Regions from separate parts of the Rhodococcus sp. NPDC059179 genome, predicted to be linked through region 1. Evidence: riboswitches for the same ligand, from Rfam matches in the RefSeq annotation. Region 1 holds a riboswitch; the other holds the start of a gene.
The links. A riboswitch is a leader RNA that binds a small molecule or an ion and turns the genes downstream of it on or off. The one in region 1 is predicted to bind thiamine pyrophosphate.

Region 2: another riboswitch for thiamine pyrophosphate. It lies ahead of ACFXMV_RS08525 (TenA family protein); the one in region 1 lies ahead of thiC (phosphomethylpyrimidine synthase ThiC).

What each region holds. Positions count from the first base shown of each region.
Region 1 is NZ_JBHZBV010000006.1:180,601-183,968, forward strand. Features, by position in the region: gene thiD (bifunctional hydroxymethylpyrimidine kinase/phosphomethylpyrimidine kinase) at 1-12, opposite strand, end outside; gene thiC (phosphomethylpyrimidine synthase ThiC) at 23-1,669, opposite strand; TPP riboswitch at 1,661-1,783, opposite strand; gene ACFXMV_RS14880 (GNAT family N-acetyltransferase) at 2,016-2,348, shown strand; gene ACFXMV_RS14885 (GNAT family N-acetyltransferase) at 2,497-2,874, shown strand; gene ACFXMV_RS14890 (hypothetical protein) at 3,036-3,368, shown strand, end outside.
Region 2 is NZ_JBHZBV010000003.1:40,727-44,094, reverse strand. Features, by position in the region: gene ACFXMV_RS08535 (ABC transporter permease) at 1-28, opposite strand, end outside; gene ACFXMV_RS08530 (ABC transporter substrate-binding protein) at 6-1,028, opposite strand; gene ACFXMV_RS08525 (TenA family protein) at 1,025-1,735, opposite strand; TPP riboswitch at 1,723-1,819, opposite strand; gene ACFXMV_RS08520 (metal-sensitive transcriptional regulator) at 1,930-2,199, shown strand; gene ACFXMV_RS08515 (class I SAM-dependent methyltransferase) at 2,210-2,797, shown strand; gene ACFXMV_RS08510 (hypothetical protein) at 2,910-3,368, shown strand, end outside.

The sequences.
Region 1 (3,368 bases):
CAGCAATTTCACGGGTGAGAGCCTATCGACCGGCCGGAACGACCGGCAGGTACACCTGGGCGCCCGAGCGGGTGAACTCGTCCGACATCGCAGCCATGCCCGCCTCGATCGCGGTGGCGTCGGTCAGGCCGTGCTCCTCGGCGTAGGCGCGCACGTCCGCGGAGATCCGCATGGAGCAGAACTTCGGCCCGCACATCGAGCAGAAGTGCGCGGTCTTCGCCGGCTCCGCGGGCAGCGTCTCGTCGTGGTACTCGCGGGCGGTGTCCGGGTCAAGCGACAGCGCGAACTGGTCCCGCCAGCGGAACTCGAATCGCGCCCTGGACAGCGCATCGTCGCGCTCCTGGGCCCGCGGGTGCTGCTTGGCGAGATCGGCGGCGTGCGCGGCGATCTTGTACGTGATGACGCCGACCTTCACGTCGTCCCGGTTGGGCAGGCCGAGGTGTTCCTTCGGTGTCACGTAGCAGAGCATCGCGGTGCCTGCCTGCGCGATCATGGCGGCGCCGATCGCCGAGGTGATGTGGTCATAGGCGGGCGCGATGTCGGTGGCGAGCGGGCCGAGGGTATAGAACGGGGCCTCCTCGCACAGTTCCTCCTCGAGCCGCACGTTCTCCACGATCTTGTGCATCGGGACGTGGCCCGGGCCCTCGATCATCACCTGCACGCCATGGGATTTCGCGATCTTGGTCAGCTCGCCGAGGGTCCGCAGCTCGGCGAACTGGGCCTCGTCGTTGGCGTCCGCGATGGACCCCGGGCGCAGTCCGTCGCCAAGCGAGAAGGTCACGTCGTACTCGCGAAGGATCGCGCAAAGCTCCTCGAAGTGCGTGTACAGGAACGACTCTCGGTGATGGGCGAGGCACCAGGCCGCCATGATCGAGCCGCCGCGCGAGACGATCCCGGTGACGCGCTTGGCGGTCAGCGGCACGTACCGCAGCAGCACGCCTGCATGCACGGTCATGTAGTCGACGCCCTGCTCGCACTGCTCGATCACGGTGTCGCGGTAGATCTCCCACGTCAGCGCCGTCGGGTCGCCGCCGACCTTCTCGAGTGCCTGGTAGATCGGCACGGTACCGACCGGCACCGGCGAGTTGCGCAGGATCCATTCGCGGGTCTGGTGGATGTCCTTGCCGGTTGACAGGTCCATGATGTTGTCCGCGCCCCACCGGGTGGCCCAGACCATCTTCTCGACCTCCTCGGCGATCGAGGAGGTGACCGCGGAATTGCCGATGTTCGCGTTGATCTTCACCAGGAACCGCTTGCCGATGATCATCGGCTCGGACTCGGGATGCTTGTGGTTGGCTGGGATGACGGCGCGTCCGGCCGCCACCTCCTCGCGCACTATCTCGGCTGAAACACCTTCGCGGGCAGCGCAATAGCGCATCTCGGCGGTGATGACCCCGGCCCGGGCCCAGGCCAGCTGGGTTCTGGCCCCGTCGATCGCATCGGGTTTGGCCCAGTCGTCGCGGGTCTTCGGCAGGCCGGCCTCGAGGTCGATGTGTGCGTCGGCGTCGGTGTACGGGCCGGACGTGTCGTACAGGTCGAGGTGCTCGCCATTGGTCAGGTGGACTCGGCGGACGGGCACCGACAGGCCATCGATTTTCAGGTACTGCTTGGAGCTGCCCTCGATCGGGCCGGTGGTGACGGTGGTACCGGAAACAGAGGTGTCCCTCATGCGTGCTCTCCCTACGCCGGCATTACCCGGTCAGGTTCAACGGTCGACGGCCCTGTCGCTCGAAGAGCTAGCCGTCATCTCAGCCCGCTGGTGCGAGCCCCCGTGGGATGTGTAGTTGTCGCGATGACCCTAGCGCCTGGCGCCCGATCGCCGTCCGGCGGCGTTGTCATCGTCGCCGATACAAACCCGGTATACGGCTCCTCTTCCGCCTTGCCGGACGACGATCGTTTCACCAGGTGCATCCGTCTCAGGGACTTCTTGGCGCAAACGGGCACGGCGAACGGGGCCCGCTCCTATAGTGGCGGAAATCACATTGTGATTACGGATCGGGCAAGGAGACGGGTACATGATCACGGAATCGCCGACGGCAGAGGTGACGAACAATGCAGGTCAGAACCGGTTCGAGCTGCGGCTCAACGGGGACCTCGTCGGCATCCTCGGTTATTACGACTTGGACACGCGCGGGGCGAGGCGGCCATCGGCTGCGACACCGATCGTCTCGTTCATGCACACCGTGATCGTCGAGGACTTCGGCCATCGGGGACTCGCGGCGGTGATGGTGCGCCGCGCCCTCGACGCGGCGCGCGGCTACGGCTGGAAGGTCCGGCCGGTCTGCACGTATCTCCAGCGATTCGTCGCCGACAACCCCGAGTACCGGGACCTCATCGTCCCGGTGTGAGTCTTTCTGGTGCCGATTAGGCCACGATTGGATGGTGACTGGGCAACAAATCGCCCCATCGGCCCCAAATCGGGCGACCCAGCCGGGGCGGGACTGCTTCCATGGTGAGGTGTCTCACATTTTCAAGCGGCATCCTGTCCCGGCAGCGGTGGTGACGGCGCCCGCCCCTGCCCCAGCGAACCCGGCGCTGGCGCGCGTCGTGGACAACCCCTCGCATTCCCGCTTCGACCTCTGGGTCGGCGACGAGCTGATCGGCATCCTCGGCTATCGCGGCGTGGGGGAGTCGACCGAGTTCGCCGGCGGCCGCGGTGAGGTGGTCGCGCTCATGCACACGGTCGTCAAGGAGGAGTTCGGCGGTCGCGGCTGGGCCGCGGTGCTGGTCGGCGACGTGCTGGCGCTGTCGAGGGAACGCGGCTGGCGGCTGCGCCCGGTCTGCACATATGTGCAGCGTTACCTGGGTGTCCACCCCGAGGAACTGGACCTGCTCGTCGACGACGACTTCAGCCCCTTCCCGAATTCGACGTAGCCCACCCGTAAAGCGGCAACTGCCCCTATGCTTCCCCTGACCCGTTGCGGTCGGGGCTCGAAAACGGGGATCTCGAACAGGTTTGGACTTCCCCAGCCCCGGGCGGTGACGGGCGCATGCCATCGCTCCGCGTGTCGGCGCGCCGTGTAACTGGGGGAAGAATGACGATCGTTGTCGCTGCGCGCAAGGGCGCCCAGTGCAAGTCCGCTCGGGTGGCCGGGCTCTCGTCCGATGTCAGGGCTGGGACGGCCTCGCTGGCCGTCGCGCTCGGTGTGGCGGCCTTCGGGATCGCCTCCGTTGGCATCGCGCCGCCCGCGCAGGCGGGCCCGATCCGGGAGCTCGCGAAGTTCGTCGCGACCCAGGTCGAGGCGAGCACCGCGCAGATCAAGCTCGAGTCCGGGCGCTTCGTCCGGGACACCCAGACGAACGCGATCGCCGCGGTCAACGAGGCGGGCCGGATCCTGGAGAACCTGCCGCTGCGCCTCGAGGTCGAC
Region 2 (3,368 bases), on a different contig from region 1:
TCAGCCTACGAAGAGCCGAGGTAGTCATTGGTGAAGTACGTCGACCAGTCGGGTTCGGAGGTCAGCGGATTGCCGTCCGGGCCGGCCAGCAGTCCGTGTTGGTAGAGGAATCCGGAGTTGCCCGCCCACTGCTGGAGCGTCTGGGTGCCGACCTTCCCGGCCGCGTCCCTCATGTACTGCGCGGCGAGCATCTTCTGGCTCTCGAGCACCAGCGACTCGTCGTTGAAGGCGCCCGGATTGGCCTCGATGAGCAGCTTGGCGGCCTGGTCCGGGTTGTCCGCGGCGAACTGGTAGCCGCGCTGCAGCGCCTGGACGAACGCGCGCGCCTGCTCGGGGTGCGCCTCGAGCCAGTCCTCGTTGCCGTCGATCACGATGGCGTAGGCGTCAGGGAACCCGAAGTCGGTGTAACGGAAGTACTTCATCGGGGTGCCCGCGTGTTCGGCCTCGATCCCCTCCCACGCGAAGTACGAGACCGTGAAGTCCGCCTTGCCGGAGTAGACGGCCTCGTACGCGGACGTGCCGAGGGTGACCGAGTTGAAATCGCCGGTGCCGCCGTCGTTTCGGATCACCTGGCGCAGCGTCTCGTTCTCGCCGGGATCGCCGAATCCCGCATAGGTCTTACCGTCGAGGTCCTTCGGGCTCACGATGTCCGCCCGGTCGGCGCGGACGCCGATGCCCGTCGCCCAGTGCTGCAGCGGAGCCAGCACCGACACCGTGTGGGCGCCGGAGGACCGGGAGAACGTCGACGCGTCGTGGGTGCTGATCCCGAACTCGGCGTTCCCGGCGTCGATGAGGGTGTCGACCGCGGTGTTGTTGTAGGGCAACACCTCCACGTCGAGTCCGGCCTCGGCGAAGTACCCCTGCTGCTGTGCCACGAACAGGCCGCTGTGGTTGGTGTTGGGGGTCCAGTCGAGGGCGAACCGGATGGTCTCGTCGGAGCCGGTGTCGGCGCCGCACGCGGTCAGCACCGACAGTGCCGACACCGCGGCGACCACCCCGGCCAACACGCGCCGCACACCCGCGCTCACGGCGCGGGCCAGGGCTGCGGGTGGAGCGCGGTGTCCCAGAACATGAGCTCATAGCGGGTCGCGATCGTGAACGCCTCGACCATCGCCTCACGCTCGCGGTCGGTCGCGCCCGCCGCGGCCGCGTCGACCATCTCGCGGGCCGTCGCCGCCGAGGTCTGGAATTCCTCGGCGTCGTAGGTGGACACCCACTGCGCGTACGGATGCGACGGGTCGGCGGCCAGCACCTTCGCCGCGCTCGCGCCGAGGTCGCGCCCGACCTCTGCGTAGATCCAGAAGCACGGCAGGACCGCCGCCGCTGCCACCGGGTACGGCTCGGTGGCAGCGGCCGCGATCAGGTAGGACACATAGCCGAGGCAGGCCGACGAATGCTGCGGTTCCCGCTCCGCGGCCGGCAGTACGCCGCCGGAGAGCAACTCGTCGTGCAGGGCGGACTCGACCACCGCGGCGGTGGCCGACGAGGTCGCCCAGAAGGCGGCGGTCGTCGGGTCCGGGGACCGCGAGGCGAGGATCGCCAGCGCCTTCGCGTAGCCCGTCAGGTACAGCGAATCCTGCTCGACGTAGAAGCGGAAGACGTCCAGCGGAAGCGTCCCGTCGCCGAGGCGCCGGAGGAACTCCAGTTCGTCGATCGCGACGCGCAGTGCCTTCGTCCGGTCCCACAGGTGTTCAGTAAATCTATTGGTGCCCTCGATGGGCGTATGCGAAGCCATGACAATTCCTTCGTCAGCATTACCTGGCCAGGTTCTCGGGTCTGCTCTCAGCCCCGCGATTGCGGAGCACCCCGTGTCTCAACACGGCAGACTTTAGCATCTGTGCAGGCCAGGGCCGACTCCGCCGTCGCGATATACCCCGCCGGGTACCATGGGAGCCGACGAATCCGGACGCGAAAGCAGGGAGTGGCGAGATGACGGGTGACGAGGAGAGCATTGCGCTGGTGCTCAACAGGCTGCGGCGCGCACAGGGCCAACTGGCGGGCGTCATCTCGATGATCGAGAGCGGCCGCGACTGCAAGGACGTGGTGACCCAGCTCGCCGCGGTCTCCCGCGCGCTGGACCGTGCCGGCTTCAAGATCGTCGCGACCGGACTGCGCGACTGCCTTGCGGGCACCAACCGGGACAACCAGGAGCCGATGACCGAGGCGGAGCTCGAGAAGCTCTTCCTGGCGCTGGCCTGAGGGCGGCGGCGTGGACGCATCGGACTGGGATGCCAGGTACCGGGATTCGCCCGACCCGTGGGGCGCCGAGCCCGCGGAGACGATCCGCGAGCGGCTCGCCGCTGTGCCCCCGGGCCGGGCGGTCGACCTGGCCTGCGGCGACGGCAGGCACGCCCGGTGGCTGAGCCGCGTGGGCTGGACGGTCACCGCGGTCGACTACTCCGCGGTCGCGATCGACCAGGCGCGGGCCCTCGATCCGGATGGCGGGATCGATTGGGAGGTCGGTGATGTCACCGCATGGGCGCCGCGGTCGGAGGTGGACCTCGTGCTGCTGAGCTTCCTGCACCTGCCGACGGCCGAACTCGAGGCGCTGATCGCCCGCGCGGCCGGTTGGCTCGCGCCGGGCGGCCGGCTGCTCTACCTCGGGCACTCCTTCGAGAACTTCGGCCGCGGCGTGGGCGGGCCGCCGGACACGGACATCCTGCCGCGGATCACCGACCTGGCCCGGGCGTCGACCGGACTGCGCGTCGACGCACTCGAACACGTCCGCAGGCCGGCGGGCGCGGGCATCGCGATCGACATCCTGCTCGAGGTGTCGCCATGGGATCCGGAAGATTAGGCAGTGTGTCGCGCGCACACCTGAACGTCGGCATAGCAATATGTAACCCGTCCGCGCGCTGAATGATTCGGCGCGCGGACGGCGATCTGTTCATACCGAATGAGGTGTTGGCGTGTCCGTGGGAATTGGGCTCAGGGTTGGCAGCATCGTGTCGCACACGGTGATCGCGTCGAATGACGCGGGGACCCCGGACCCGATAGTGATCGTCCGCGACACGGTGCTGCATGTGCGTGCAGACGGGGGAACCGTCCTCGGCGGCTCCGGACAGGACGGCGGCGTGGAACACACGCTGTCCGGATTCCTGTCCCGGGTCGGCGATCCCGAGGGGGTCGCGGCCAGTGACGGCACCCGATATCGGGCGGAGGACGTGGTCGCGAACGCGATCAGCAGCCTGCTGCACGAATGCGAGCCGCTGCCTGATCACGGCGGGCGCGACGGCGGCACCCCGCACGTCTGGGCGACCTACCCGTCCAACTGGGCTCCCGAGACCGTGGCGGATCTCCGTGAATCGCTCAACTACGGCGGCATGCCGCAGATCACGCTGGTGTCCGACGCGGAGGCGTCGTGCGCC